Regions from separate parts of the Paraburkholderia sp. 32 genome, predicted to be linked through region 2. Evidence: riboswitches for the same ligand, from Rfam matches in the RefSeq annotation. Region 2 holds a riboswitch; the other holds the start of a gene.

Region 1 (15,914 bases), on a different contig from region 2:
GCGAACGCATTTGGAGCGTGATGGCTTGCGGAATCGTTGTCAGCACGCCTTCATCCAGCAGCGCTAGCGTTTCGTCGAAAGCGCCGAGCATGGCGTGCGCATAAGCTTTGTTATAGCGAATCGCGGGATGGCTTTCACCGTCCGGTAACGCGGCGAATGCCCGGAGCGCGTCCTCGAATCTGCCACGAGCCATGGCACACAGTCCACGCAGATGCATCGACTCCGGCGGCACCGCACCGAGCGCTTGCTGACGTGCGAGCAGTTCATCGCAACGTTCGAATTGCTGTGCGTCGAATGCGCACGCGGTGGCGTCTCCTAGCAGCGACAGGTTGTTGGGGTCGGACTCAAGGAACGCAAGCAGCCGGGTCAGTCGGGCAGATGCCAAAGCAACGGCGTGTTCGGAAGTGGAGTTCATTTGGCGTCGGGTGTTCGCTGCGTCGGTGGACAAAGCCGAAAGTGAGGGATCGGAAGTGAGTAGCCCTTTTCTAGCATAGCAGTCTGGAATTGCTGCGGGATCCTTATTGCGAGATCAGGCCGGCAATCGCCGCCACAATTTATGCTTCATCGCACGCAAGGAGGCACGAGATCCTGAGGGCCTGAGATTTTCGCTAAACAGTTCTGAAAATCTTCGGACAACTTGTTCGGAAGCGGTTCGGGAAACCAATCGCGCAAGGCTTAACGAACAGGTACGGGGCATAGATGGTAGCGATCGTCACGGGCAATGGTTTGGGTTTGCAGTCGTCGTCGGCATTGGGGCTTGGAGCCCATGGCCAGGTCGGCAATGCGGCATTCGGGCAGACCGGAGAGCAGCTCTATGTGAACGCGGCGAACGGCAATCTGGTGATTCAGGATCGTGACCAGTTGCTGCTCGGCCAGGGGGTGAACAGTTCGATCTACCGCGCCTATAACAGCCTCGGACAGTTTGCTGGAGACAACTGGCGCCCAGGCGGATCGCGCACGGTGGATGGCCTCACTGGGACGCTGAATAGCATAGGCAGTACGGTAACCCTGACAGACTGGGATGGTTCGAGTACGGTGTACGAGTACGATGCGTCGCGCCAGTTGTATGTGTCGACCGCGTGGCTTGGCGCCAGCGTTGCCCAAGGCGACTTTGAGCCCGGCTATGCCGATGCTACTGGCACAGGGGCGTACGCGACGCTGTCCTTTGATGAGGCGACCCGCAACTGGCAGTGGAACGACGGAAACAACGGGCTGAGCGAGCTTTACGATGCCACGCGAGGCGGCAGGCTCGTGTCAACCCGCGACAGGGACGGCAATACGGTCGGCTACGCCTACAACGCCGCAGGGCAGCTCGCGCAGGTAACGACTGCAGGGGGCGACGTCACCTATCTCGACTACAACGCAGCCGGTCAACTGACGGATCTGCGCTCGGTCTACCGGGGGATGGGTAACAGTCTGGTCACGTCGACCACGATCCGTTACGCGTACGACACACAGGGTCGACTGTCGCGGGTGACAGTCGACCTGAGTCCGGAAGACAACAGCATCGCCGACGCTCACGTCTATACGACGACCTATACGTACGACGGCACGAGCAACCGGATCGCCTCGATCACCCAGTCGGATGGATCCCAGGTGATGTTCACCTATCTTCAGGTGAACGGCGAGTACCGGGTGGCGACGATTGCCGAAAAGGCCGACGACGGGGTGTTTCGGATCACCACGCTTAGCTATGACACCGCGAACAGGCAGACGACGGTGACCGATCCGCTTGGCTACAGGAAGGTCTTGACGTATGACGATGCCGGCAGGTTGATCAGCATCCGGTCGACTTCGTCTCTGGACGGACAGTGGGTAAACCTGAACTTTACGTATACCGTCAACGGCGACAGCGACCTGCGGATTCTGAATGATGGTAAGGGCAAACCGATCTACTTTATTTACGATGCCGCGGGCAATCTGATCAGCCAATCGGACAGCTCAGCCGACGTTACCCGTACGTACGGGTCGAACAATGAACTGTTGACCGAGACGGTCTTTGACAAGACCAGCAATTTTGCTAATGGTTACGCGAACCAGTACCTGACGACGCGCTATGTCTATGACGCAGCCGGGCATCTGCGATACGTGGTGAGTGCGGCGGGCCGCGTCACGGAGTTCAGGTACAACGCGGCGGGCCAGAAGGTCAGCGAGATCCAGTACACATCGGCGGCATTCGACGTCAGCGCCTTGAGCAACACCGATGCAGTGTCGGAGGCGACGTTGAATGCATGGGCGGCGGGCCTTGTGAATCCCAGCGAGGCGATCCGTATCGATTCGACGTATGACTACCGTGGGAACCTCGCGACGGTCACGCGCTATGAGAAGCTGCTGGCCGACGGCACAGGCGATGTGACGGGAGCAATCATCCAGACACGGTACGTCTATGATGCTGCCGGTCGTCTCCTACAGCGTTTTTCGGGCAGTCCGGGCAACGAGAAGGCTGAATCTTTCACGTACGACGGGCTCGGCCGCTTCCTCTGCGCGATTCAGTTCGACGGCGTCACGACGCTGTATCAGTACGACGATGCGCACCACACGGTTTCAGTCACCTTCAGCAACGGGCTGACGCGTACCTCTACGTATAACGCCGCGGGGGAACTGGTCGCCGTGGTCGATTCGGTGCAGGGCAAAGTGCAGTCGCAGATCAGGAACTACTACGACACCAACGGCCGGTTGCAGATGACGACCGATGCCAATGGACTGAATACGCACTACCTGTACAACGGGCGTGGCCAGTGTGTCGCACAGATCGCCCCTGATGGAACATTGACGGAGTATGTCTACGACACCACATTCGCGAGGCCGCTGCGCACGCTCACCTATGCAACCAGGCTTACGGCCGCGCAACTCGCCTCGTTGACCAACGCCGACGGGACACCCGCCGAAAGGCTGAAATCGGGGGCGTTGCTGACGCTCGACTCCTCGAAGCTGCGCCCGCCTGCATCGGTGGACGACCGGACGGTATGGGCTTTTTATCTCAACAACTTCATCGACCATACCGTTGACGCGGACGGAACCGTCACCCAGGTTCAGTACGACGGCAGCGGACGTCCCGTGGTGAAGACGGTCTTTGCGAACCGGGTCGACACCAGCGTGGCGCCGACACAGGTCTTACCAGATGCCGATCCGGCCAACGATCGCGTCACGCGCTACTTCTACGATCAGGATGGTTTGTTGCGCGGGGAACTTGACCCGGAAGGTTTCCTGACCGAATACCGGTACAACGGCGCAGGGGAGCGTGTTGAGACGGTTCGTTATGCCACGGCAACGGACGCCTCGTTGCGCAGTCAGGGCATGTTTGCGCAGCTGGTTCCCGGTAGCAGCGACGCAGACGCTCACCTGAGCTACTTCTATGGGTTTTGTCGCATTAACGCGGTCAAGTAAAATCCGTGGACCGCAACGCATGATAAGCATCATGGCAAAGACGCAAACGCCGCGCAAGACGCTGCCCGCTGGCATTGGCAAGGTACTGAAGCGGCTGCACTACCCGTTGGACGTGATCCTGCTGTGCGTGCGGTGGTACGTGGCGTACTCACTGAGCCTACGTAACCTCGAGGAAATGATGGCCGAGCGGGGTATCGAGGTGGATCATTCGAGCGTGCACCGGTGGGTTATTAAGCTGCTGCCGGTGCTTGAAAAAGCATTCCGCAAACGCAAACGGCCTGTGGGCAAGAGCTGGCGGGTCGATGAGACCTACGTCAAGGTCAAAGGCCAATGGAAATACTTGTACCGTGCCGTCGACAAGACAGGTAATACGGTGGATTTCCTGCTGCGCGCCCATCGGGACAAGGCCGCGGCGCGCCGCTACTTCGAGAAGGCGATTGAACAGAACGGCGAGCCCGAGACAATCACCGTGGACAGGAGTGGCGCGAATCTGGCTGCGCTTGAAGCGCTCAATGCCGAGCGTTTAACACCGATCAAGGTCCGTCAAAACAAATACCTGAACAACGTCGTCGAGCAGGATCACCGTGCCATCAAACGCATCATCAAACCGATGCTGGGGTTCAAGGATTTCCGCTGTGCGCGCATCATCCTGTCTGGCATAGAAATCGCACACATGATCCGCAAGGGGCAGATGTGTGACGATGGCGTCGCCCCGACTGCAGCCGAACAATTCTACTCGTTGGTAGCGTGAGTAGTACTACCGATATCACGCTTTGCTCAAGCTGTAATCGTTAGCGCGACAGAACCCTAGCGGGCCCCGTCGGACAGCGACTGGGCGAGAGTCGTCAAGCTGTCCGTTAGCCGGCTGACCGGACCTTCATCGAGCGTCATGATGACTTCGATGATTTCCTTCGCCGCCTTGGCGAGCGCCGGTGCTCCGTTGCCGTGCTCGTCCAGTCCGATCATCACGTTGAACTTGCCGTGGATCTGTTCATCGGAGAACAGCGTTGCCGCCGTCCACGGATCGCCCACAGAGTGATCGGCCGTGGCGCTGAAAATCTGCCCGCGCGCATGAATGTCCACGCCACCAGGCACGCCTCGCCATTGGCCACCCGTCATCCATTCCCCAATGTTCGACGATGTCGGCTCCGGCACGACTTCGACGCGCTTGCGGAAAGCGGTAATGTGCTCGTCGCTCATCGTTTTTTCGTCATACCAGCGGGGACCGGCCGGCACGTCGTACGCGACCGCGGCGACTGCATGAGCGTGGCTGAATTCCGCGCTAAGAGGATCGCGCGGCTGCTGCTCGCGGAAGATGGAGGTCAGCGCAAAAGGATTGGCCCGCACGACGACCCGTTCGATTTCGTCTGGCCTGAGTTCGTGCCGCGCGCGCAACTGGGTGAACGCGGTGAGCGGATGATGAATCCAGCGACAGCATGGCCAGGGCTTGTAGGTGGTGTTCAGAATCTGCCAGTCGCTGCCGAGGCCAACCATCAGCGCTTCGTCGTCGTGCGTCGGAGAGCCGTAGAACTTCCAGAAGGCGTTGGGTCCGTCGAGGATGTCCTTGAAGCCCGTGCTGCCCAATCGCGCGAGCAATGCCGCGGACACACCGGTCTCGGCACACCAGCCGGCGTCGGCATACTTGTACATGGGTTGCTCGACGGATTCTGCCCATTTTCGCAGCGTCGGCTGAGGGGAGTTGCTTCCTCCGATGCCAAACGCGTGATTGGCCTCGTTGTCATTCAGGCCGGCAATGCTCGTCGACGCACCGATCGCGGACCACGTGATGGTCGCGGCCGGACCGCCCAGTTCGTTCCAGCCGATCACCTTGCCGTTCTCGATCTGCATCGGGGCGCCCATCCAGCTGCCGATCCGTGCGCCGACATCGAAGCCGACCGTGATGGCTGTCAGCAACTCGCGTCCACTGCGTCTATACAGTTCGGCGAGCGCCAATGCGGAAAAGACCGTGGCATTTCCAAAATGCGTCGAGGTCGGAAAGGTATCGTCCGCATCCAGTACATTGGCCAGCCGTGCATTGGCGTAGGCGGCGGCGGTGACCGAACTGCGCTGTGTTCTGCCGAGTACGGTTGCATCCTGATTGCCCCCGAGAGTATCGACATATTCGAGAGCGATCCGTCCGCTACCGGTGCCAATCGCTCCGAGCGCACAGCCCAACGTGTCGAGAAGAAGGCGCTTGCTCTCGGCGACGACGGGCTGTGGCAGATCGTCAAAACGCGTCTTTACCACGAAGTCGGCAAGTCCCTGGGTGAGGCTCGTCATGTCTCGCTCCTTGCTGTATCAGGTAGTTGTGTGCTGGAACAACGGTTTTTCGTCTGGATGGCGCTGTTCAGTTCGGGCAGGACCTCAAAGAGGTCTGCAACAAGACCATAGTCCGCCACCTGAAAGATCGGGGCGTCCGCGTCTTTATTGATTGCAACAATGATCCGGGAGTCTTTCATGCCCGCCAGATGCTGAATGGCCCCTGAAATGCCGACGGCAATATAAAGCTGCGGTGCGACGATCTTTCCGGTTTGGCCGACTTGCATATCGTTGGGTGCGAAGCCCGCGTCGACCGCCGCTCGCGATGCACCGACCGCCGCGCCTAGTGTGTCCGCGAGCGGGTAGAGCAAACCGAAGTTCTCGCCACTTTGCATACCGCGACCGCCGGACACGACGATCTTCGCGGCGGTCAGATCAGGACGATCGCTGGCAGCCAGTTGTTCGTCGACCAGGGCCGACAGGCCCGAGTCTCCCGGACCCGAAAGTTGCTCGACAGGGGCAGGTTCCTGGGTGGTGTCCGATGCGTCGAAAGCCGTGCCGCGAACGGTAATCAGTTTGATTGCGGCAGAGGACTGAACCGTCGCGATCGCATTGCCGGCGTAGATGGGACGCCTGAACGTGTCCGCACTGATCACCTCGATGATCTCGGAGATCTGATCGGTATCGAGCAACGCTGCAACGCGTGGCAAGACGTTCTTGCCATGCGTTGTGGCGGCCGCGAGCACATGGGTGTACGCGGATGCGATTCCCGCAATCAAAGGCGCGATGTTCTCCGGCAATTGATGCGCGTAGGCGTCCTCATCGGCGGCTAGTATTTTGGATACGCCTTCGATTTTCGCCGCGGTCTGCGCAAGCGCTGCGACGTTCCGACCCGCCACCAGCATCGCGATATCGCCGCCGATCCTTTGCGCGGCGGAAACTGCGCTCAGGGTGGCGGTGGCCAGAATGCCGTGGTTGTGTTCGGCAATCACGAGAATGGCCATCAGATCACCCTCGCTTCGTGTTTGAGCTTTTCGACCAGCGCGGTGACGGAGGCGACTGTGACGCCAGCGCTGCGCACGGCCGGTGCTTCCACTTTGAGCGTCTTCACGCTCGACGCGGTGGATACGCCAAGCGAGCTTGCGCTGCGCACGTCGAGTGGCTTCTTTTTAGCCTTCATGATGCTGGGTAAGGTCGTGTAGCGAGGTTCATTCAGCCGCAGATCGGCGGTGACGATGGCCGGGAGATTGAGCGCAACCGTCTGCAGTCCGCCGTCGATCTCACGAGTGACCTGGATCTTTTCGCCCACAATCTCGACTTGCGATGCGAACGTGCCCTGCGCGTAGCCGGTGAGTGCGGCCAGCATCTGGCCGGTCTGGTTGTTGTCGCTGTCGATAGCCTGCTTTCCAAGCAGTGTGATGCGTGGCTGTTCCTTGTCGACCAGGGCCTTGAGAAGCTTCGCGACCGCAAGTGAACCCAGCGCCTCATCGCTTTCAATCAGAATGGCGCGATCGGCGCCAAGTGCGAGTGCCGTGCGTAATTGCTCCTGCGCTTCGCTCGGGCCCACGCAGACCACGACAACTTCGGTGGCGATTCCTTTTTCCTTGAGTCGTACGGCCTCTTCTACCGCGATCTCGCAGAAGGGGTTCATCGACATCTTGACGTTCGCGAGGTCTACGCCGCTCTTGTCCGCCTTGACGCGAACCTTGACGTTATAGTCGACCACCCGCTTGATAGCGACCAGAACTTTCATGCCTTCAGCCTCATCTCTATTACTCCGTTTTCAACCTGGGATCTAGCCGAAGTTGACCACTTTTTTTCGAGGCGCGCCAATAGCTTTAAATGTTCAAATGATCGAATAAACGTATCGAAGGAACTGCGAGGTCTGGCAGGAGGGAGCTTATTGCGGAGCGACGCTCATTGCTTTCCATACGACTTTGGTTGCCGTTCGGAATGCCGCATCGTCGACGCCGCCGGGACCGGAGCGCCGCAAAAAGACGATCAAGCCTTGCCAGTGCGAATAGAGCAAGGCGCCCCGCAGACGGCATTCGTCGGCAGGCAAGACCTTATTGATCTGCGCGACCAGTCCGCTGAACAAGGCCTGAAACTCCTTGCTTACCTTGACCATCAATTCACGCACAGCGGGTTGATGCTCCGCGAGACACCAGCATTCGAATGCAAACGGGCTGACGACATTGTTGGCTTCGGCCAATGCGTCGAATACGTCGTCCAGCACGGCGTCGAGGCGCGCTTCGGGCGATAGTGCCGGATCGCTGGAGAGCGAACGGTATTGCTCCAGATAGCGTCGGGCCACTTCTTCTATGGTGGCGAGCAGCAACGCGTCCCGGCTCCCGAAGTAGTGCTGGAGAGTACCGAGGCGAATCTGCGCTTCGGCTGCCACGCGTCGCTGGGTGAACCCCACGTTTCCCTCGGACGCAAACACGCGAATCGCAGCCTCGAGAATTTCAGGGATACGTGTCGACCGATTGCCGCGCTGCCGCGCAGGTGAGCGCGGATCGTGTCCGCCAAGTTCCGCCGAGCTGAGAGAGAGGTCTTTCATCTTTGACACTCGAGGGATGGAATCCGGCTGGCTGCGAGCGGCTGTGCGTTGCACGCTGCTATCGAACAGGGCGGCCGCAGCCGTTCAGTCAGGGTATTGGTCAAGTGTATAACACACGGCCGGTGCTCCAACGAAAAGGTACGAGAAATTCGCGTGAATACAGGGTAAACGCCAGCTTTATCTTTCTTGATAATAGGTCTGGTGACCACTAGTATTTGGTCAACGGACTAAATATCTGCTTTTCGTTCGCGAGTCTAGGTCCTGATCGCGGCAATCGAGCAGTGCGGAGTTTTTGCATGGACAGCGGCAGCACATCATTGCGTTGGCTGGTTGAGAAGTGGCTTCAACCAACCGCGGCGTCACCGGCTCGGGTCGTTCGGGTGAAAACCGGACGGATGCGCTCCACGCGCTGTGTTCGCCTCGAGGTCAGGCGTTCATCGGACGTATTGTCGGTGTTCTTTTTCCGGCATGGCGACGGTTCGTGGTGCGTATTTCCACCTCACGTCGAGCGTCCCGCAATGGCCATACAACAGTATGTCAGTTGATTGGAGGAAGCGTCATGGACGTGATCGAATTGGCGCGAGCATCGGGTTTGCAGGTGGTTCTCGATGGGCGGATAGGGCGCGAGGAGTATCAGATCGTGTGTGGATCAGTCGATGCGTTGCAGCGGTTCGCGGACGCCGTCAGTATGTCGATCGAGATGTCAGTGCGTGTGGCAATGCAAGTCGCGCGGTCATGATGTACTGACGCGGCCGGCTTCACGTGGGCGCTGGTAGGGCGCTAACAGACGATCATAATGAAAAATCAGCAATTATTAATGGGTTGTCCTAAGTGGACCTGCTGACCGATATCGTCAGACTGATGCGCCCTCAATCGGTGTTATGGCGCACGCTCGAAGAGCACGGACGTTGGGGAATGAGCGTTCCTCGGCGAGACGAGCCGGTCTTCTGCCTCGTCGTGACGGGACACTGCTGCTTTGTCCCGCCCAATGGCCCTCCATTGCTAATGAAGCAAGGTGACTACGTGATGTTGAACGCGTCATCTCGCTATAGCCTCGGCAGCGGATTGGATGTTATCCCAGCCGTGACTGCGCTCGCCGCCGACGCCGGGCAAACGGACTATGCCCGATGGAACGACGGCAAGGGTGGCGATGAAGTCAGACTCGTGGGCGGCTATTTCCAGGTCGAACCTGAGCACACTGCGCTCCTTGCGAGTTTGCTGCCGGATCTTCTTTACGTCCGATCCTCGGATGAAGAAGCCGGACGTCTGAGCCGTATCGTCGAATTGATCGGCGAGGAGTCGCTTTGTCAGTTGGCGGGTCGTGAACTGGTCATGGGCCGGCTGGTGGAAATCATGCTGGTGGAGGTGTTGCGTCGTCCGATGTTGCAAATAGAAGGACAACGAACCGGGTGGCTAAGCGGTATGGCCGACCCGCAGATCGCCATGTCGCTGCAAAAAATGCATGCCGACGTTGCGAACCACTGGACGGTGGACATCCTTGCGAAGCAGGTCGGCATGTCACGCGCGGTGTTTGCACGCCGCTTCTCCGAATGCGTGGGCCAGGCCCCCGCTACCTATCTTTCCAATTGGCGCATTGCGCTTGCCAAGGATGCGTTGCTGAACAGCAATCGCTCCGTCAACGATATCGGTCTTTCGATCGGTTATCTGTCCGACAGCGCGTTTAGCACGGCGTTCAGCCGGATCGTCGGATGTTCTCCGGCATCGTTCCGCCGAGAGGGCCGGAAGGTGTCCTGAACGAGCTATTGGTGGATCTGCTCGATCCATCGTTTTTTAGTATTGTCCCTTCTTTTCGACACGCCTTATCTTTTGCACATCATCAGGTCTCGCGAGCACTCCTGATACACAACCAGGAGCGAGCTCGCGGCGCGGTTTATCTACGCGCGCTGCTACACCAATTCAGAATCTTGAGTTTTGTAAAACGAAATTCCTGACAGATTGCAGGTGCAGTTAAAAGCGGGAACGCTATCGGAGTCCTTTCATGCACGCATGGCAGCGATTGACGAGAGACGTCCGAAAGCCTCGGGTTGACGATAAAAATTAAAAATCTTGCGCAATCCGAGAGCTTTACAAATCTATTAAATTATATTTGGAGACAGAAATGAAATGCCCGAAATTGATGCTGATGTCGACTGCTTTACTTTTTACCCAGGCGGCCTCCGCGCAAAGCAGCGTCACGCTTTACGGCGTGATCGACTTTGGTCTGAACTTCGTCAACAATGCGCAGACCATCGAGAATGGCCATAGAACGGGCCGCCAACAATATACGATGAGCAGCAGCATCATGCAGGGTAACCGGTGGGGTCTGCGAGGCGTGGAGGATCTCGGCGGTGGCTATAAGGCCATCTTCGTCCTGGAAAGCGGTTTCGATATCGGGACCGGGAATTTCCAGCAGGGCGGTGACCTGTTCGGCCGGCAGGCTTATGTCGGCATTGCTACTCCATACGGAACGGTTACGCTTGGGCGTCAGTACGATTCAGTCGTGGACTTTATCGGACCGCTAACCGGTGCCGTAGGGAACGGAACGTATTCGTTACATGGCAATGACGTCAACAATTTCGGGAATACCTATCGCGTCAATAACTCGATCAAATTTACGTCGGACACGTACGGCGGTTTCAAGTTTGGCGGACTCTACAGTTTCGGCGGAGTGGCGGGATCGTTTGGAACCAACAGCGTCTTTTCTCTGGGCGGTTCTTATCGATTCAACGGGCTCACGGTCGCCGCGGCGTATCTCCGGGCGCGTGATCCGAACCGGTCGTTTTGGGGCAACAATGCGAATAGTTCGGCGACTGCCAGTAATCTGGGTTCGATATCGGGAGTGCAGGTCAATCCTGTCTACGGCGGCTTCGCCTCCGCATCCGCGTATCAGGTTGCGGGAGCGGCTCTGCAATACGCGTTTTCCCGCGTTATCGTTGGAGCGAACTATTCCAATATCAGCTTTCGCGGGCTGAACGACCCGGCATCGGGGAACCTTGCGGTTATGAACCCCCGTGGCTATACCGGCAACGCTACGTTCAACAGCTATTCTGCCTTTGTGCGCTATAGCCTTACGCCATTCCTGTGGCTCAACGGCTCTTACGACTACCTGACCGGCGGTGCCATCGATGGCAAGGAGGGCGCGAAATACCATCTGATCAACGCCACCGTCGACTACTTCCTGTCGAAGCGCACCGACGTGTACTTCATGGCGAACTATCAGATCGCGTCCGGAACCGATTCGACCGGTCAATCCGCGGTGGCGTCCTATCTGACGATCACGCCTTCCAGCAACTCCCGCCAGGTTGTTCTGCGTGTTGGTATGAGACATCTCTTCTAGCGCGTCACGCCGGATCTGCTGACCGGCAGCACGCGTCGCGGAAATTGCCTGCTTCCAATCTCAAGCAAGACCGGGTTTTGCCAATTGCTCAACTTAAAGAGAGAGTGCCGAAACATGTCGACTCAAGATGCTGAAATCACGTGCCCATTTGCCCGGCAGACATTCCCCTGGCCGCGCGATACGGAAGCACCGTTGAACCCTCCGCCGCAATACGCCGCTTTGCGGGAAAAAGGGCCGATGGCGAAAGTCCAGCTTTGGGACGGCAGTGCCGCATGGATCGTGACCGACATGGAACATTTCCGCGAGGTGCTGACAAATCCCCATTTCAGCGCATCGCCACTTGTCGCGGGTTTTCCGTTCGTGGCGCCGGCGCGCGCTGCTCAGTCGAAGTCGTATCAGACATTCATTACCATGGACCCGCCTGAGCATGGCCATTATCGCCGCATGCTCACCAAGGAATTCATGGCAAAGCGTATGCAGGATTTGCGGCCGTTGGTTCAGCGTTCACTCGACACGCTTCTCGATGCTATGGAGAAGAAAGGCGCGCCAGCCGATTTCATCGCGGACCTCGCATTGCCGCTGCCGTCGCTGGTGATCTCGATCATGCTGGGAGTGCCGTATGAAGATCACGCGAAACTGCAGAAGTGGAGCGCGGATCGGATGAATCTCTCCATTGCTCCGGAAGCTTTGACGCGATCGGCGCAGGAGATGACGGCCTATATCGATCAACTGTTGCGCCAGAAAGAACAAGACCCGGGCGATGGAAGCGATCTGCTGAGCAGATTGGCGGTGGAATGGGTCATCCCGGGAAAGCTGCCGCATTCAGAAGCGGTTCAGATGGCGACGTTGCTGTATTTGGCCGGACACGAGACGACGGCCAACCAGATCGGACTCGGGCTGCTCAGTCTGTTTCAACATCCGCGGCAGAAGGCGGACCTGATCGCGAATCCTTCTCTGGTGCGCGGAGCAGTCGAAGAAATGCTCCGGTTCCATTCCATCACGCATATGAATTCCAACCGTGTTGCGACCGAGGACGTCACGATTGGCGGGCAACTGATTCGTAAGGGAGAGGGTGTTCTCGCACTGCTGCATGCAGCGAATCACGATCCGGTTGCGTTTCCGAGTCCCGAGAGTTTCGATATCCATCGTGAGACCGGCGGACAGTCTCATGTGGCGTTCTCATTTGGAATTCACCAGTGCCTGGGCCAGCCGTTGGCTCGACTTGAACTCCAGGTGGTGTTCGAGACATTGTTCAAACGGTTTCCCAATCTGCAATTGGCGGTTGAATTCGATGCCTTGCCATTCAAGAGCCAATCTTTTGTTTACGGCCTTAGGGAACTACCGGTGAGTTGGTGAGCGTTCCGGTTCGAACGACCGGCCGGTCTCGAACCCGAGCGGAGAACCTGTTTTCGCCCCCTTCGTGGCCGGTGCTGCAAACGTGTAGCGCCGATCACTCATCCACCTTCGACAGATGGAGTCGGTCGTTATGAACTGGAAGTTTGTTGCCGTGACTCATTTGCGCGAGGGCGTGGGTATCTTCGTAGCCTTGCTCGCGGATCTGGTGATGGTGGCCTGACGTTCTGGACAGGTCGGCCGGTCCCGCGACCGGAGAGAAAGGCCGCTCTACATTGCAGCGTGATCTCAACCCATGAAGGAAATGGTAAATGAGCAGGTTATTCGACAGGAAGGTAGCCCTCGTGACCGGTGCGGCATCCGGCATTGGGCGCGCGACGGCCATTGCGTTCGCCAGAGTAGGCGCCGCGGTGGTTGTCGCGGACGCCGATGCGCAACGCGGCGCCGAGGTTGTTCATTACATTACCGAAAGCCTTGGCGAGCAATCGCTTTTCGTCGCCGTGGATGTGACAGATCCAGATTCCGTGGAGCGTATGGTCCGGACGACCGTGAGCCACTATGGCGCGTTGGATTGTGCATTCAACAACGCCGGTGTTTCCGACAAATCGAGCAGCTTGCGGGTGTCGACTCAGGACAACTGGGACCGTGTGATGTCCGTCAATCTGGAAGGCGTTTGGCACTGTATGCGGGCAGAGCTCGACCACATGTTGGCCGCCGGCAAAGGTGCGATCGTCAACAATGCCTCGCGCTCAGGTCTGGTCGGTGTACCGAGTGACGGAATCTACGGCGCGGCCAAGCACGGGGTCATAGGGTTGACGAAGGCCGCGGCGGTCGAGTTTGCGTCTAAACAGATCAGAGTGAACGCGGTGTGTCCGGGTCTTGTTGAAACCGCTTTGACGCAGGCGCGATTCGGCGATGACCTCGTCCCGCGTTCACGGCTTGCGAATCCGCTGGGACGAATGGCTCAACCTGAGGAGATTGCCGAAGCCGTCGTCTGGTTGTGCTCAGACGCGGCTTCCTTCGTGGTTGGCGTCGCGTTGCCGGTGGACGGTGGGGCCACTGCCCGGTGAGATCCACGCCGGCGCAGCGCCTGGTCCCAGGTCACATTATGCTGTCGGAGTGCGGTCGCACCGTCGTAGACACGCATGGTAATGATCGACATCCCTGTTGCCAGATCGAAGCGCCTCTTCAAATCGCAAAGGCTTTCGAAAAACACTTTCAACTAGTACTTGCAGCCAGCAATTTGGACAGGTAACGTCGAATCGTTCTGCAATGCAGCGCCGGAGAGATCGTCAGAAGGTGTGACGACGCCGACGGAGCAACCGCCCCGGAAACTCTCAGGCAAAAGGACCGCGTAGCAGGGACATCTGGCGAGCGGCGTCACGCACGCCCACCGAAGGGGATTTTCCGCGCACGGCCGCACGAGCCCGCGCCGCTGGAGAAGAAACTCTCAGGTACATGGACAGATGGGACATCGACGCCGGTTTCGAAATGAAATCGACACCGGTGATGCTCAATTTACTCTGGACCATGTCATGTCACGAATCGCCATCATTGGCGCCGGCATTACCGGCGTCACGACTGCTCACGCCTTCGCTCAGCGCGGCCACCACGTCACCGTGTTCGAGCGCCATCGTTACGCGGCGATGGAAACCTCGTTCGCCAATGGCGGGCAACTGTCCGTCAGCAATGCGGAAGTCTGGAACAGCGCGGCCATCGCCACAGCAGCATCCGCTACGTGAGCCCGGCGCAGCGCCATGACGGCGACGACCACGTGATCCTCGCGGCGCGTCACGAGGTGTATGTGCAGGCGCGGGAACGCAACCCGGCCCGCTGGTCACGCTGCACGCGAGACTGGACACCAATCGGCGCCGTCACCCTCAATCCGGAGCGCGAGTCAGTCGTCACGATAGCCTCGCACGCCTCACTCATGCAGCCAGAGGCTGTTTATTCGCGCCGATCGACGCCATCTCAACGACTGAGTCACGTTCGGGATTGAGCGTCACGGCACCCACCGGTGTCCAGTTACGCGTGTGACGCGACCAGCGGGTCGGATTGCATGCACGCGCCTTCGCGTACAGTGCATGACGTGCCGCGAGAAGCGCGCGATCGTCGCCGGCATGGCGCTGCGCAGGCGTCACGTAGCGGATGCCGCTATGACGATGCTCGAAGTTGTACCACTGCACGAAACCGGCAGCCCAAATGCGAGCAGCGTTCAGGTCCTCGAAGCCTGTGGCCGGAAACTCCGGCCGATACTTCGCGGTTCGGAAGAGCGCCTCGGCGTAGGCGTTGTCGTCGCTGACACGGGGGCGTGAGTACGACGGCTTGACACCCAGCCAGTGGAGCATCGCCAGCACGGTAGTTGCCTTGAGCGTTGCGCCGTTGTCACCGTGCAGCACCGGTCGGGTCTCAAGGGCGGCAATGCCTTCAGCGAGTGCCGTGCGCCGCACCAGATGCGCTGCATGTTCGGCAGCGTCGCTGTCGTGCACCTCCCAGCCGACAATCTTGCGGCTGTACAGGTCCAGGATCAGGTACAGGTGGAACCATCGACCTGTTACCGTTGCCGGCAAATAGGTCATGTCCCAGCACCAGACCTGGCGCGGTGCGGTCGCGACGTGTGTGGTTGGCGGCCGGGCGCTCGAAGGCGTTCTGGCGCGGCCACGGCGCGTCATCTGCCCATGCTCTCGCAGCACGCGGGCGAAGGTCGATTCGCTGGCGATGTATACGCCTTCGTCGGCCAGCATCGGCACGATACGCGCGGGCGGCATGTCGGCAAAGCGCGGCTCATTGGCTACGCGCAGCACGTTTGCCCGTTCCTCCGGGCTCAGGGTGTGCGCGGGCAGCGGTCGCGTCGCGCCTGGCCTCGCATCGCCCCTGACGAGCCCCTGATGGGCCTTCCAGCGCTGCAGGGTACGCACGTCGATTCCAGCCACCTCGCAGGCCAGGCGCAACCGTGCGCCAGCCAGTCTTGCCGAATCAATTTCCCGGGCCAGGAGCTGGCGATCTTCGAGGCCGATC
Region 2 (16,119 bases):
GGTTACGGTTTGACGCTCGGCATCCACACGCGCATCGACGAAACGATCGCGCACGTGATCAGCCGCGCACACGTAGGCAACATCTACGTGAACCGCAACGTGATCGGCGCGGTGGTCGGGGTGCAACCGTTCGGTGGCGAAGGACTGTCGGGTACGGGGCCGAAGGCCGGCGGTGCGTTATACCTGCAGCGTCTGCTCGCAACGCGTCCGGCTGGTTTGCCGAAGTCGCTCGCGCAGGCGCTGGTGGTCGAAGTACCGCAGGCGGCGCAGGCTGCAGAACAGGGCGACAATCCGGTGGCCGCGCTGAGCGCGTTGCGCGACTGGCTGATCGCCGAGCGCGAGCCGCAGCTTGCCGCGCGTTGCGACGGCTATCTGTCGCACGTGCCGGCGGGCGCGACCGCGGTACTGTCGGGGCCGACCGGCGAGCGCAATACGTACACGCTGGGCCCGCGCGGCACGGTGCTGTGTATCGCGTCGACGGCGAGCGGCGCGCGCGTGCAGTTCGCGGCGGCGCTGGCTACGGGAAATCGTGCGTTGTTCGAGGGCGCGGCCGGTGAACAATTGGTTTCGCAATTGCCGGCGTCGCTGAAGGCCCACGCGAGCGTGAAGAAGAGCGCCGACGCGCCGTTCGACGCCGTGCTGTTCGAAGGCGACAGCGATGAGCTGCTCGCGCTCGTGAAGGAGGTCGCGAAGCGCGCGGGGCCGATCGTGTCGGTGCAGGGCGTCGCGGCCCGTGCGCTCGCGAGCGGCGACGAGGACTATGCGCTCGAGCGTCTGCTTACCGAGCGCTCGGTCAGCGTGAATACCGCGGCGGCAGGCGGCAATGCGAATTTGATGACGATCGGTTGAGCGAACCTCGGCGATTTATTCGATAGAAAGGAAGCGGGACGGCGACCCCGACACCGCTTCATCCACACCTGGTACCAAGGAGAAGCTATGCAACACAAAATGAAACAGCTGGCAGGCGCAGCTCTGGTTGCCGCCATGTCGCTGGCGGGGACGGCCAACGCTCAATCGACGGAAGACGTGAAGATCGGTTTCGCCGGTCCGATGACGGGCGCACAGGCGCACTATGGCAAGGACTTCCAGAACGGCATCACGCTCGCGGTCGAAGAGTTCAACGCGACGAAGCCGGTGATCGGCGGCAAGCAGGTTCGCATCGTGCTCGACTCGGCCGACGACCAGGCCGACCCGCGCACCGGCACGACGGTCGCGCAAAAGCTCGTGGATGACGGCATCAAGGGCATGCTGGGCCACTTCAACTCGGGCACGACGATTCCGGCCTCGCGCATCTACGCGAACGCGGGCATTCCGCAGATCGCGATGGCGACGGCGCCGGAATACACGCAGCAGGGCTTCAAGACCACCTTCCGCATGATGACGTCCGACACGCAGCAAGGCTCGGTCGCTGGCGCGTTCGCGGTGAAGAACCTCGGCATGAAGAAGATCGCGATCGTCGACGATCGCACCGCTTACGGCCAGGGTCTTGCGGATCAGTTCGAGAAGGCTGCGAAGGCGGCAGGCGCGACGATCGTCGATCGTGAATACACGAACGACAAGGCCGTCGACTTCAAGTCGATCCTGACCAAGCTGAAGTCGTCGAACCCGGATCTGATCTATTACGGCGGCGCGGATTCGCAAGCCGCACCGATGGTCAAGCAGATGAAGCAGCTCGGCGTGAAGGCGCCGCTGATGGGCGGCGAAATGGTCCACACGCCGACCTTCATCAAGCTCGCCGGCGATGCGGCTAACGGCACGGTGGCTTCGCTTGCCGGTCTGCCGCTCGAAGAAATGCCGGGCGGCAAGGCATACGTCGAGAAGTACAAGGCGCGCTTCAACGAAGACGTGCAAACGTACTCGCCGTACGCGTTCGATGGCGCGATGGCGATGTTCACCGCGATGAAGAACGCGAACTCGACCGATCCTGCCAGGTACCTGCCGGTGCTCGCCAAGACGTCGAAGCCGGCCGTGACGTCGGCCAACCTCGCGTACGACGCGCGCGGCGATCTGAAGAACGGCGGTATCACGCTGTACAAGGTCGTCGATGGCAAGTGGACGACGCTGCAAAGCGTGGGCGGCAAGTAAGTTTTTTGCTGACTACGGTCGATAATAGAAAACCCCGCTCTGGCGGGGTTTTTTATGGGCGGCGCATTCGACACGCTGTCAGGCCACGCGGCGATTTTCACTGCCCGCGCATCTTCCTCCCCTGCTCACGAATCATCTCGAGCGTCGCCGCAGGCGTGCTCGCTTCCTGCAGCATGCGAATTTCGATCACGGCCGGCAGCTGCGACTCGATCGAGCGTTGCAACGCCGGCAGAAAATCCCCGGTACGTTCAACGGTTTCGCCATGCGCGCCGAACGATCGCGCGAATGCCGCGAAGTCCGGATTCGTGAGGTCGGTGCCATGCACGCGATGCGGATAGTGTCGCTCCTGATGCATGCGGATCGTCCCGAATTGGCTGTTGTTGACGACGATGAACAGCACGCGCAGGTCGTACTGCATCGCTGTCGCGAGCTCCTGCGCGGCCATCATGAAGCAGCCGTCGCCGGCGAGCGCGACCACCGCGCGCTGTGGATACAGCGACTTTGCCGCGAGCGCCGCCGGCACGCCGTAGCCCATCGCGCCGCTCGTCGGCGCGAGCTGAGAACGAAAGTGCCGATACGAGAAATGCCGATGCAGCCACGTCGCGTAATTGCCGGCGCCGTTCGTGAGGATCGCGTCGTCGGGCAAGTGAGCGCGTAACTGCTGGATCACTTCGCCCATCTGCACGTCGCCGGGAATTGGGCGCGGCTCGCGCCAATCCAGATACGCGCGATGCGCTTCCTCAGCGGCACCCGCCCAGGCGAGCCTGCCGGACGACGGTTTCAGTTCCGCAAGCAATGCCGCAAGCTCAGGCATGCCCGAGACGATCGGCAGATCGGCCGCATATACGCGGCCCAGTTCTTCCGCGCCCTGATGCACGTGCACGAGCGTCTGCTTCGTCTTCGGGATGTCGAGCAGCGTGTAGCCGTTGGTCGTCGCTTCGCCGAGGCGCGGACCGAGCGCGAGCAGCAAGTCCGCGTCGCGAATGCGCTGAGCGAGCGCCGGATTGATGCCGAGACCGACGTCGCCCGCGTAGTTCGGATGCTCGTTGTCGAAGGTGTCCTGGAAGCGGAACGCGAGGCCAATCGGCAACTGCCAGTTTTCGATGAAACGCCGCAGGTCCGCGCATGCGGCCGCTGTCCAGCCGCTGCCGCCGGCGATCACCATCGGCCGTTGCGCGCCTTCGAGCAACTCGCGCAGCTTCGCGATCTGCGCGGCCGATGGCGACGCCGCCACGCGGTGATAAGCGGGTGCGCCAGGTACCGCGTCGCAGGCATCGCTCAGCACGTCTTCGGGCAGCGCCAGCACGACCGGCCCGGGCCTCCCCGAGGTGGCCGTATGAAACGCATGGCTCAGATATTCGGGGATGCGCTTCGGGTCGTCGATCTGCGCGACCCACTTCGCCATCTGACCGAACATGCGCCGGAAGTCGATCTCCTGAAATGCCTCGCGATCGAGATGTTCGCGCGCGCACTGACCGATCAGCAGAATCATCGGCGTGGAGTCCTGAAACGCAGTATGAACGCCGATCGACGCATGCGTCGCGCCCGGCCCGCGCGTGACGAGTGCGACACCCGGGCGGCCGGTCAGCTTGCCGAGCGCTTCGGCCATGTTCGCGGCCGCGGCTTCGTGACGGCAGACGATCGTCTGGATGCGCCCGGTTTCGTCGTGCAGCGAATCGAGCACGGCCAGAAAGCTTTCGCCGGGGACGCAGAACACGCGCTCGACGCCGTGTGTGAGCAACGCATCGACGACGAGGCGCGCGCCGGTCGTGCGTGCGGTATGGGCAGCGATAACGGAATTGGAAGCGGAATGGGAAGCGGGAGCATTCGGCAGCGACATTGCGAAGAAGCCTCCTGGCAGTGCGTGGGTGCGTTGGGATGGAGCCGCATCGGCGGAACGTGCAACAGCGGCCGATGGGCGCTTCGACAGCTTACGCCGAGCATGTGGGCGTTGTCATGGCGCAGCGCAACTGTTCGATCGGCGTGCGCGCAACACGATCGCGCAAATGAAAACGCGAGCCGCAGGGCCCGCGCTTTTCCGATGCGATCGCACGCAATTGAATGCCGCGCTCAGCGACTCAACACTCGACGATATTTACCGCGAGGCCGCCGCGCGACGTTTCCTTGTACTTGGTCTTCATGTCCGCGCCGGTTTCGCGCATCGTCTTGATCACCGAATCGAGCGACACGTAGTGGCTGCCGTCACCGCGCAACGCCATGCGTGCGGCATTGACCGCCTTCACCGATGCCATCGCATTGCGCTCGATGCACGGAATCTGCACCATGCCGCCAACCGGATCGCAGGTGAGCCCGAGGTTGTGCTCCATGCCGATTTCCGCGGCGTTCTCGACCTGCTTCGGCGTGCCGCCCATCACGGCGGCCAGCGCGCCCGCGGCCATCGAGCATGCGACGCCGACTTCACCCTGACAGCCCACCTCCGCACCGGAGATCGACGCATTCAGCTTGTACAGGATGCCGATCGCGGCGGCCGTCATCAGGAAGTCGATCACGCCCTGCTCGTTCGCGCCCGGCATGAAGCGCGTGTAGTAATGCAGCACCGCCGGAATGATGCCGGCCGCGCCATTGGTCGGCGCGGTGACGACGCGCCCGCCGGCCGCGTTCTCTTCGTTGACGGCGATCGCGTACAGGTTGATCCAGTCGACCATGGACAGCGGATCCTGCAACGCGCGCTCAGGGTTGCCCGTCAACGCGCGATACAGCTGCGGCGCGCGCCGCTTCACCTGGAAAGGTCCGGGCAAGTGACCATCGGCATCGGGATTGTTGATGCCGCATCCGCGCGCGACGCATGATTGCATCACGTCCCAGATCTTCAGCAGACCGGCGCGCGTCTCTTCCTCGCTGTGCCAGACGCGCTCGTTTTCCCACATCAGCTGCGCGATGCTCTTGCCGCTCGCCGCACACAGCGCGAGCAATTCGTTGCCGGTACGGAACGAATGCGGAAGCTGATCGACGGCGCTCAATACCTTCGTGTTCGGCGCGCCGGCCGTCACGACGAAGCCGCCGCCGACCGACAGATAGGTCGACTCGCGCAGCGTTGCCCCTTGCGCATCGAAGGCGAACAGCTTCAGGCCGTTCGGATGCTCGGGCAGCGCCTGACGATAAAACGCGATGTGCTCTTTCTGCACGAAGGGCACCTCGTGCGTGCCGAGCAGCGCGAGTTGGCGCGACGTGCGCACTGCTTCGAGCCGTTGCGCGATCGTCTCGGGATCGACGGTGTCGGGCGCGTCGCCCATCAGGCCCAGCATGACGCCGCGATCGGTGCCGTGGCCCTTGCCGGTCGCGCCGAGCGAGCCGTACAGCTCCGCCTTCACCGATGCGGTGGAAGCGAGCAGCCCGTCGCGCTCGAGTCCCTGGACGAACATCAGCGCCGCGCGCATCGGCCCGACCGTGTGCGAGCTCGACGGACCAATGCCGATTTTGAAGAGATCGAAGACGCTGACTGCCATGTCCTGCTCCCTGCCTATAGATAAAGAGTTTAGCGCGCCGGCAGCGGCAAGCACACGGCGAGCCACGCGGGCGGCGTCGGTGCGAGCTGCAGCGCGACTGGCGTAAAGCGTCCATCGAGACGGGCCGCCAGGTGAAACAGTTCCGTCGCGTTCTTCGGATCCCACTGACCCGAATAGCCGGGCAAGCCGGCCTCGCGACGTTTTGCATCGAACGCGACGTTCGAATGCACGAATTCCTCATGCGTCTGACCGCCGGTAGCAAACGGCACGAGCCAATTCAGCGCGGCGAGCAGCGTCGCGCCGTTCGCGCCCTTTTCTTGCAGCCAGTTGCGGTTGTGGCGGCGCGCGGCGAGCGCGGCCGTCACCAGCGGTTGCAGATCGTAGGTCACGTAGTGCAGCGCATCGCGCTCGCCGAAGTCGATCGTCGAGCCGTCCGGGGCGATGTTGTCGCCGATATGCTCGACGAACAGCCGCTGCGCGGCGTTGATCATCTTGCGGTTGTCGAGCGTGAATGCCGCCATCGCGATCAGCTTGATGCGGTGGCTTTGCCAATTGTTGCGGAACGTGCCCGTGAGCGGCCGCGGCTGCGCGTCGATCTGCGCGATGTAGCCGTTCGCGAGCTTCGTCAGAAAGGCCATCGCCGCGTTGCGCGTTTTGACGGGCAACGCGCTCGCGGTCATGTCGTACGCGAGGATCAGACCTTCGAAACGCGTTTCGTCGATCGGATTGAAGCTCGGCTGATAGGTCGTGACCCACGCGTACAGCAGACGGTCGACGAGTTTCAGGAAGCGGTCGTCGCTGGTCGCGCGCCACGCGAGCGCGGCGTCGCGCAGCAGGTCGAGATCCTTCTCCGCTTCGACGCTCTGATCGTAGATGCCCTCGTGCGGCAGCGTGCCCTCGGTGTGCAATTTGGCGAGCGCATGCGGCTGCTCGTTCAGATGTGCCTGCACGTTGGCGACGAGCGCCTTGACGCCGGGGTCGGCATTGGTGCGCTCGCTCGTTTGCAGCGCCGGCGCCGCGCAGAAATTCATCGCGGCCTGCGCCGCGCGCAGCGGCAGCAACGCGGCCGCTGCGGCCAACAGTACCGCGTAAGCGGGCCGCCACGGACGGACGCCTGCCGCCTCGGCCCGGCTTTGCATCAATCGCACCTTTCGCGCCATGCGAAACTCCTCGTTAGGCTGATTCGGTGTGTGATGTTAGCCGGTTGCGGCTTTCAACGACAGGACCGCGGCTGGACCGCTCGCGGATGCCGACGGACCTTCACAGCGCCGCGCATGACGTCTCGCCGACTCGCGCTGCTTACTCGTAATCGGCGATCGGCACGCACGAGCAGAACAGGTTGCGATCGCCGTACACGTTGTCCGCGCGACCGACCGGCGGCCAGTACTTGTTCGCGATCAGCGTCTTCAGCGGGTAGGCGGCGGTCTCGCGCGCATACGCGTGCTTCCAGTCGTCCGAGATCACGACCGCCGCCGTGTGCGGCGCGTGCTTCAGCGGATTGTCCTCGCGCTCCGCGCGGCCTTCCTCGACCGCGCGGATTTCCTCGCGGATCGCGATCATCGCCTCGATGAAGCGGTCGAGCTCTTCCTTCGACTCCGACTCGGTCGGTTCGACCATCAGCGTGCCCGGTACCGGGAAGCTCATCGTCGGCGCGTGGAAGCCATAGTCGGCGAGGCGCTTCGCGACGTCGTCGACGGTGATGCCGCTCGTGTCCTTGATCGGACGCAGATCGAGAATGCACTCGTGTGCGACGAGGCCGCCGGGGCCCGAGTACAACACCGGATAGTGCGGCGCGAGCTTGTTGGCGACGTAGTTCGCGTTGAGGATCGCGGTTTCGGTCGCGGCGCTCAGGTTCTTCGCGCCCATCATCGCGATGTACATCCACGAGATCGGCAGGATCGACGCCGAGCCGTACGGCGCGGCCGACACCGCGCCGATGCCATCCTCCGAGCGCTGGTAGCCCGACGAAGTCTGGTTCGGCAGGAACTGCGCGAGATGCGCGCCGACCGCGACCGGACCGACGCCCGGTCCGCCGCCGCCGTGCGGAATGCAGAAGGTCTTGTGCAGGTTCAGGTGCGAGACGTCGCCGCCGAACTGACCCGGCGCGCACAGGCCGACCATCGCGTTCATGTTCGCGCCGTCCACGTACACCTGGCCGCCGTGCGCATGCACGATCTCGCAGATTTCGCGGACGTTCTGCTCGAACACGCCGTGCGTCGACGGGTACGTGATCATGATCGCCGCGAGCTTATCGGCGTGCTGTGCGGCCTTCTTCTTCAGGTCTTCGATATCGACGTTGCCCTGCGCGTCGCATGCCACGACCACGACCTGCATGCCGGCCATTTGCGCCGACGCCGGGTTCGTGCCGTGCGCCGAAGCGGGAATCAGACAGACATCGCGATGCGCTTCGCCGCGCGACGCGTGATAGGCGTGGATGATCAAAAGACCCGCGTACTCGCCCTGCGAGCCCGCGTTCGGCTGCAGCGACACGGCCGCATAGCCGGTCGCGGCGACCAGCATCTCTTCGAGCTGATCGATCATCTCGCGGTAGCCGACGGTTTGTTCGGTCGGTGCGAACGGATGGATCTGGCCGAACTCGGGCCACGTGACCGGCAGCATTTCCGACGTCGCATTCAGCTTCATCGTGCAGGAGCCGAGCGGGATCATCGAGCGATCGAGCGCGAGGTCCCTGTCCGACAGGCTGCGCAGATAGCGCAGCATTTCCGTTTCCGAATGATGACGGTTGAACACGTGATGCGTCAGGTACGCGCTCGTGCGTTCGAGCGCGGCCGGCACCGACGCAGAGTTCGATGCGTTGAGCGCGGCGTCGAGCGCGTCGACTTGCGGCACGTCGCTCGTGAAGGCCGCTTGAGCGAACACCGCGAGCAGGTCGGCCAGATCGTGGCGCGTGGTGGTTTCGTCGATCGACAGGCCGACTTGCGTCGCGCTCACGTGGCGCAGGTTGATGCGCCTGGCCGTCGCCGCGTCGTGCAGCGCTTGCGTGCGGGCGCCGGTGTCGAACGTGAGCGTGTCGAAGAAAGCTTCGTTGACGAGCTTATAGCCAAGCTGCTTCGCGCCTTCGGCGAGCAGCGTGGCGATGCGATTGACGCGCAGTGCGATCGTCTTCAGGCCACGCGGGCCGTGATAGACCGCGTACATGCTCGCCATGATCGCGAGCAGCGCCTGCGCGGTGCACACGTTCGAGGTCGCCTTCTCGCGGCGGATGTGTTGCTCGCGCGTTTGCAGCGCGAGACGCAGCGCGGGGTTGCCTTGCGCGTCGACGGTTACGCCGACCAGACGTCCCGGCATTTGCCGCTTGAATTCGTCGCGCACCGCGAGGTACGCGGCATGCGGGCCGCCGAAGCCGACCGGCACGCCGAAACGCTGCGTATTGCCGACCGCGACGTCCGCGCCCCATTCGCCCGGCGGCGTAAGCAGCGTCAGCGCGAGCAGGTCGGCGGCGACGACGACATGGCCGCCCGCCGCGTGGATCGCTTCGGTCAGCGCGCGGTAGTCGCGCACGTCGCCGTTCACGCCCGGGTATTGCAGCAGCACGCCGAATGCGTTGGCGTCGGCGGCTTCAGCGGCCGGGCCGACTTTCACTTCGATGCCGACCGGCGTCGCGCGCGTCTTCACGACCTCGATGGTCTGCGGCAGCACGTCGTCGGCAACGAAGAACACGTTCGACTTCGGTTTGCCGACGCGTTGCAGCAGCGTCATCGCTTCGGCGGCGGCGGTCGCTTCGTCGAGCAGCGATGCGTTCGAGATCGCGAGGCCGGTCAGGTCGGTGACCATCTGCTGGAAGTTCAGGAGCGCTTCCAGACGGCCTTGGGAAATTTCAGGCTGGTACGGCGTGTACGCGGTGTACCACGCCGGATTTTCGAGCACGTTGCGCAGGATCACCGTCGGCGTATGGGCGTTGTAATAGCCCTGGCCGATGTAGGAGCGGAACACCTGGTTCTTGTCCGCGAGCTCGCGCAAGGCGGCGAGCGCTTCGGCTTCGCTCTTCGGTTGCGCGAAGGGGCCGAGCGGCAGCGTTTCGGTGCGGCGGATCGTCTTCGGGATGACGGCGTCGATCAATGCCGCGCGCGACGCGAAGCCGAGTGCTTCGAGCATCGCTTGCTGGTCGGCCGTATCCGGGCCGATATGCCGTTCGGCGAAGGCGTCGTGCACTTCGAGCGCGGCGAGCGAGAGAGGAGTGCGGTTCATCAGACGATCCGGGTGTTCGAGCTTCATGGGTGTTCCTGGCGGCGCGGCGCGCCGTTGTGCGAGCGCCGCGCCTGACGGTTAAAACAAAAGGCGACTCAGGCGCCGATCGACTTCGCGTAGGCCTCGGCGTCGAGCAGGCGGTCGAGCGACGCATCGGCGGCCGGCTTGATCTTGAACAGCCAGCTGTCGTACGGCGTGCTGTTGACGGTTTCGGGCGAGTCCGCGACGGTCGTGTTCGCCTCGATGACTTCGCCCGAGACCGGCGCGTAGATATCGGAGGCGGCCTTCACCGATTCGATCACGGCGACGGTGTCGCCCGCGGTCACGGACTTGCCGAGTTCCTGGACTTCGAAGAAGACGATGTCGCCGAGCGCTTCCTGCGCGTGGTCGGTGATGCCGACCGTCAGCGTGCCGTCCGCTTCGGTGCGGACCCATTCGTGCGATTCGGTGTATTTCAGTTCGGCCGGGATGCTCATTGGATGCTCCTGAACGGTATGTTCGGTAGTGTTTGAATGTGGGGGCGCGCGCCGGCCGCTCAGACCGCCAGCACCTTGCCGTTGCGCACGAACGGCAGTTTTACCACGCTTGCGGGACAGGCTTTGTCGCGAATCTGGACGTGCACGGTGTCGCCCGGCTGCACGCCCTTCGGCACGCGCGCAAAGGCGATCGATTCCTGCATGGTCGGCGAGAACGTGCCGCTGGTGATTTCGCCGTCGCCGTGCGGCGTGACGACTTTCTGATGCGCGCGCAGCACGCCCGCGGCCTTGCCGTTTTCCTTCAGCAGGATCAGGCCGACGAACGCGGCGCGCGAGCCGTCGGCTTCGAGGCTGCTCTTGCCGACGAACTCGCGCGGCGAGGCCAGGTCGACGGTCCATGCGAGGCCGGCGTCGAGCGGCGAGACATTGTCGTCCATGTCCTGGCCGTACAGGTTCATGCCGGCTTCGAGGCGCAGCGTATCGCGCGCGCCGAGACCGGCCGGGCGCACGCCGTGGGCCGCGAGCGCCTTCCACAGCGCTTCGACGTGGGTAGCCGGCACGATGATCTCGAAGCCGTCTTCACCGGTATAGCCGGTGCGCGCGACGGTCAGCTCGCCGAACGGCGTGCCGTCGACGCGCGCGGCGTTGAACGGTTTCAGCGTTTCAGTCGCGGCGCGCGCGGCCGGCACGGTTTGCCAGGCCTTTTCGCGTGCGTTCGGGCCTTGCACGGCGACGATCGCCAGATCGCGGCGCGGCGTGATGGTGAGACCGAAGCCGCCCGCGTTGAGCTGGCCGAACCAGGCGATGTCTTTGTCGGCGGTGCCGGCGTTGACGACCACGCGGAAGTGGTCTTCGGCGAAGTAATAGACGATCAGATCGTCGATCACGCCGCCGTTCGGATTCAGCATGCAGGAGTAGAGCGCGCGGCCCGGTGTTTGCAGCTTCGCGACGTTGTTCGCGAGCGCGTATTCGAAGAACGCGCGGACGCGCTCGCCGGTGAAGTCGACCACGCACATGTGGGACACGTCGAACATGCCGGCGTCGGTGCGCACCGCGCGATGTTCCTCGATCTGCGAGCCGTAGTTGACGGGCATGTCCCAGCCGCCGAAGTCGACCATGCGAGCATTGAGCGCGCGGTGAGCGGCGTGGAGCGGGGTGTGTTTGAGTTCGGTCATGGGGCCTCGGGCATCTCGCGAAACAAAAAAGGCCATGCGGCGCACTGCCTCGCGGCCGTGTGCCTGCGAGCGTGGTTCTGCATGACCCCTCTGTCCTCGATACCTGAGAGATTGCGCCGCCGCGACTGGCTCAATGAGCTCGATCCGTCACGGGTGAAACGCGCGCCCCTTCGGTGGGCAGCCTGCCTGCGGTGCACGAGGTGCGACGCGGATGGCTACTGCCGCTCTCCAGAGTGCGAAAAAGCCGCCGGAAGACGGGTTTTTCGACGCGGTCGGTCCTTTTGCCTGAGAGTTTGCGGGTGTGCCCCTTCGGCGGCGCGGCCTGCGATTTTTCGCCTGCCAGCACGCTCTCCCGACGCGTGCGGCGAATTTACGCGACGGGCCGGGGCTTGTCAAATAAAGGCCCGGGAGCGGTGTGGGGCCGGCTGTGGCTGTTCGGGGGCGTCAAAAAGAAAAGCGCGGACCGTGGTGCCCGCGCTTTTCAGTTGCTTCTCCCGGTGCCATCCGTGACCGCACGATGAGCGGTAGTGGGGGCTCACCTGGTGGCTCGTTTGCCGATTCGGTTTGACCACTTGCTCGCTGGCTCACTCGCCGATCGCATGAGCCGCATTGTCCAGTTCCTGATTCAGCACGCGCTGTTCTTCCGCGGACAAACCGCCGCCATGCTGGGCGGCCATGTCATGCGCTTCCTGGCGGATCGTCTCGAGACGGTGATGCAGCGCGGCGCCTTGCGGCGGCGGGTAATAGCCCTGATTCACGCGGTTATCGATACGGTGCGCGAGATTGTCGATGCGGCCCTCGACCTGATGCAGACGCTGGTCCGCGATCTGCTGCGGAGTCGGGCCCGGATGCGGCGCGGGCGGGGGCGTTACCACGCAGGCGGCGACGGAGCCGAGCAGCGCGCATGCAACAAGGGCACGGATGATTCGAGACATGGATTCTCCCGGAGTCGTTGTCGTGTTGGGTTGCTACCTCACTAGCAACGGCTGACGAAGAACGCCCGCTGACTCTGCAGCGGGCGAATTTGTAACGTTATGTTCCTTTCCGGAACGTCAGGAAAGCCCGCGCCGACAGCCTTCGCGGCGCTAAAGGCGGTCCCGTTTTTGGTACACAGCTCGTGGTGTCGCGGTGTCGACGCGCAGCGCGGCGGGGCTCAGCGAATCCGCTCGAACGGCAGTCGCACGCCCTGCTCGGAACTGCGCGCGGCCAGGTCGATGATCGTCATCACGTCGACCGCGTCGCGCGTGCTGATCGGAAATGCGACGCGGTTCTGGATCGCGTCGGCCAACGCAATATAGAAGCCTGCGTACTCGCCGTTGCGGGTCGGCAATTCGCACTCGACTTCCTCGTCGCCTTCGAGCACGCGCAGCATGCCGGGGCTGTTGCCGGCGCCGAAGCCTGCGTCGCCGGGGCGCAGGCCCGCTTTCAGCTGATCTTCCTGGGTGTCGAGGCCGTACTTCACGTAGCTGCCGCGCGTGCCGTGGATAGCAAAGCGCCGTCCCGGCAACGCGGTCAACGCGCTTGCGTGCAGCACGACCTCGAACTCGTCGTAGCCGAGCTGGATGTGCACGTAGTCGGGTGCACTTGCGTCGTCGCGATGGGTGCGCACCGTCGCCGATACGGTCTTCGGCGCGCCGAAGAGGGCGAGCGCCTGGTCGATCAGATGCGGACCGAGATCGAACAGCAGACCGCCGCCGCGCGTCACGTCTTCGCGCCAGCGCTGACGCACGCCCGGCCGGAAGCGGTCGAAATGCGATTCGTACTGCGTGAGGCGACCCAGTTCCACGCGCGCGAGCAGATCGCGCACGGTCAGAAAATCGCCGTCCCAGCGGCGGTTGTGAAAGGGCGCGAACAGCTTGCCGCGCGCGAGCGCGATATTGGCAAGCGTGTGGGCGTCGGCGGCGCTCAGCGTGACAGGCTTGTCGACGACCACGTGCTTGCCGGCTTCGAGGGTGCGGCGCGCGAGGTCGAAGTGGGTGTCGTTGGGCGTCGCGATCACGACGCAGTCGATGTCGTCGAGCGCGAGCAGCGCGTCGAGATCGGCGACGATTTTCGCGTGCGGATAGTCGGCGTGCGCGCGCTCGGATTGCCCGGTCGCAATCGCGGCGACCCTCGCGCGTCCGCAGTGTTCGATCACCGGTGCGTGAAACGTCGCGCCGGCGAAGCCGTAGCCCATCAATCCAATTTTCAGCGATGCGGACATGCGAGTCTTCCTGGAGGAGCGGCGCGCCGCCTTGCCACCGCGGCGGCGGCGCGCAATCTGCTCATTGTGGCATTTGTGGGCTGGACTGGGGGCTGAACATGACGGCCGGCCTTGCGCGCAGCCCGTCGGGGCGTCCGAGCCATCGAGGCATCCAACGAGGGCGTCCATCGCGGTGGCCATCGCGGTGGCCATCGCGGTGGCCATCGCGGTGGCCATCGCAGTGGCCATCGCAGTGGCCATCGCAGTGGCCATGTTAACATCGCACCTCTCGCGAGCACTGCGCCGCGCAGCATGCCCCGGGCCTTCGGCCGGCGCCACCCGCCGGTCCGACCTCAGCGTCCCTCAACCGTATTAGCCATCCACAAACGATGTCCGCAGGCCTGAACCCCGCTCAAAGTGAAGCGGTCCGTTATCTCGACGGTCCCTGTCTCGTGCTCGCCGGCGCCGGCAGCGGCAAGACGCGCGTGATCACGCAGAAAATCGCGCACCTGATCGAAGCGAAGGGCTTCGAGCCACGGCACATCGCCGCCGTCACGTTCACGAACAAGGCCGCGGCGGAGATGCGCGAGCGCGTCGGCAAGCTGCTCGAAGGCAAGACGCTGACCGCACCCGGCAAGGAAGGCCGCAAGGTGCCCGTGAACCAGCTGACGGTGTGTACGTTCCACTCGCTCGGCGTGCAGATTTTGCGTCAGGAGGCGGAGCATGTCGGCCTGAAGCCGCAGTTCTCGATCATGGATTCCGACGACTGTTTCGGCATGATCCAGGAGCAGGTCGGCTCGACGGACAAGGGCTTCATTCGCAAGATCCAGTCGATCATCTCGCTGTGGAAGAATGGCCTGATCATGCCCGAGCAGGCGATCGCGACCGCCTCGACCGAGGACGAGCATCAGGCGGCGATCGTCTATCGCAACTACGTGGCGACGCTGCACGCTTACCAGGCGGTCGATTTCGACGATCTGATCCGCCTGCCCGCCGAACTGTTCGCGAGCAACGAGCAGGTGCGCGACCGCTGGCAGAACAAGCTGCGCTATCTGCTGATCGACGAGTATCAGGACACCAACGCATGCCAGTACGAACTGGTGAAGCTCCTGGCCGGCAAGCGCGCGGCGTTCACGGCGGTCGGCGACGACGATCAGGCGATCTACGGCTGGCGCGGCGCGACCCTCGAAAACCTCGGCCAGCTCGGCAAGGATTTCCCGAACCTGCACCTGATCAAGCTCGAGCAGAATTACCGCTCGACGGTGCGCATCCTGAGCGCCGCGAACAACGTGATCGCGAACAATCCGAAGCTGTTCGAGAAGAAGCTGTGGTCCGAGCACGGCATGGGCGACACGATCACGGTGACGGGCTGCAACGACGAGGAGCACGAGGCGGAGTCCGTCGTGTTTCGGCTGTCCGCGCACAAGTTCGAGCGGCGCGCGAATTTCCGCGACTACGCGATCCTCTATCGCGGCAACTTCCAGGCGCGCATCTTCGAGCAGGTGCTGCGCCGCGAACGGATTCCGTACGTGCTGTCGGGCGGCCAGTCGTTCTTCGATAAGGCCGAGATCAAGGACATCTGCGCGTACCTGCGTCTGATCGCCAACGCGAACGACGATCCCGCGTTCATCCGCGCGATCACGACACCGCGTCGCGGCGTCGGCAATACGACGCTGGAGGCGCTCGGCGCGTTCGCGGGTCAGGCGAAGGTGTCGCTGTTCGAGGCGGTCTACATGGGCGGCATCGAGGCGCGTCTGTCGCCGCGTCAGATCGAGCCGATGCGCGCGTTCTGCGACTTCATGCAGCGCCTGACCGACCGCGCGGAGAAGGACGCGGCGGGCACGCTACTCAATGAGCTGATGGAGGCGATCCACTACGAAGCGTATCTGTACGACGCGTTCGACGAACGCCAGGCGCAGGCGAAGTGGCAGAACGTGCTGGAGTTCATCGAGTGGCTCAAGCGCAAGGGCACGAAGGAAGAGCCGGAGCACGGCAGCGGCAGCGAAGCGACCGGCTACGACACCGCCGACGGCTTCGGCGACACCGGCAAGAACCTGCTCGGGCTGATCCAGACGGTCGCGCTGATGTCGATGCTCGAAGGCCGCGAGGAAGATCCGGATGCGGTGCGGCTGTCGACCGTGCATGCGTCGAAGGGGCTCGAGTATCCGCACGTGTTCCTGGTCGGCGTCGAGGAAGGCATCATGCCGCATCGGGGTGGCGCGGACGACGAGCCGATCGACGACGCGCGCATCGAGGAGGAACGCCGGCTGATGTACGTCGCGATCACGCGCGCGCAGCGCAGCCTGCATCTGAACTGGTGCAAGAAGCGCAAGCGGGCGCGGGAGACGGTCGTCTGCGAGGCGTCGCGCTTCATCAACGAAATGCTGCTCGACGATGCGCCGCCGCCGACACCGGAAGAAGCGCCGATGTCGCCGAAGGACCGGCTCGCGAGCCTGAAGGCGTTGTTGCAGAAGTCGTGAGCGGGCGGGACTGCCAGTGCCCGCCGGTTGCGGTTGCTCGCGATT

The links. Region 2 has a riboswitch for glycine ahead of gcvT (glycine cleavage system aminomethyltransferase GcvT). Riboswitches for the same ligand answer to the same signal wherever they lie in the genome.
Region 1: linked by a shared signal. The riboswitch ahead of OKW26_RS18460 (FAD-dependent oxidoreductase) and the one ahead of gcvT (glycine cleavage system aminomethyltransferase GcvT) in region 2 are both predicted to bind glycine.

The regions. Positions count from the first base shown of each region.
Region 1 covers NZ_JBNDKD010000002.1:670,949-686,862, reverse strand. The annotation lists gene OKW26_RS18520 (tetratricopeptide repeat protein) at 1-415, opposite strand, end outside; gene OKW26_RS18515 (hypothetical protein) at 700-3,387, shown strand; gene OKW26_RS18510 (IS6 family transposase) at 3,407-4,138, shown strand; gene OKW26_RS18505 (MmgE/PrpD family protein) at 4,195-5,667, opposite strand; gene OKW26_RS18500 (electron transfer flavoprotein subunit alpha/FixB family protein) at 5,664-6,650, opposite strand; gene OKW26_RS18495 (electron transfer flavoprotein subunit beta/FixA family protein) at 6,650-7,399, opposite strand; gene OKW26_RS18490 (TetR/AcrR family transcriptional regulator) at 7,547-8,260, opposite strand; gene OKW26_RS18485 (hypothetical protein) at 8,766-8,945, shown strand; gene OKW26_RS18480 (AraC family transcriptional regulator) at 9,038-9,961, shown strand; gene OKW26_RS18475 (porin) at 10,326-11,543, shown strand; gene OKW26_RS18470 (cytochrome P450) at 11,658-12,899, shown strand; gene OKW26_RS18465 (glucose 1-dehydrogenase) at 13,208-13,966, shown strand; glycine riboswitch at 14,167-14,259, shown strand; glycine riboswitch at 14,261-14,365, shown strand; partial or broken gene OKW26_RS18460 (FAD-dependent oxidoreductase) at 14,363-14,605, shown strand; partial or broken gene OKW26_RS18455 (hypothetical protein) at 14,611-14,895, shown strand; one part of gene OKW26_RS18450 (IS3 family transposase) at 14,825-15,914, opposite strand, start outside.
Region 2 covers NZ_JBNDKD010000003.1:2,311,082-2,327,200, reverse strand. The annotation lists gene putA (trifunctional transcriptional regulator/proline dehydrogenase/L-glutamate gamma-semialdehyde dehydrogenase) at 1-849, shown strand, start outside; gene OKW26_RS33605 (branched-chain amino acid ABC transporter substrate-binding protein) at 937-2,085, shown strand; gene OKW26_RS33600 (thiamine pyrophosphate-binding protein) at 2,183-3,925, opposite strand; gene OKW26_RS33595 (L-serine ammonia-lyase) at 4,164-5,552, opposite strand; gene OKW26_RS33590 (alginate lyase family protein) at 5,582-6,712, opposite strand; gene gcvP (aminomethyl-transferring glycine dehydrogenase) at 6,852-9,788, opposite strand; gene gcvH (glycine cleavage system protein GcvH) at 9,857-10,237, opposite strand; gene gcvT (glycine cleavage system aminomethyltransferase GcvT) at 10,297-11,412, opposite strand; glycine riboswitch at 11,493-11,654, opposite strand; glycine riboswitch at 11,676-11,777, opposite strand; gene OKW26_RS33570 (hypothetical protein) at 11,997-12,347, opposite strand; gene OKW26_RS33565 (oxidoreductase) at 12,566-13,615, opposite strand; gene OKW26_RS33560 (UvrD-helicase domain-containing protein) at 13,984-16,074, shown strand.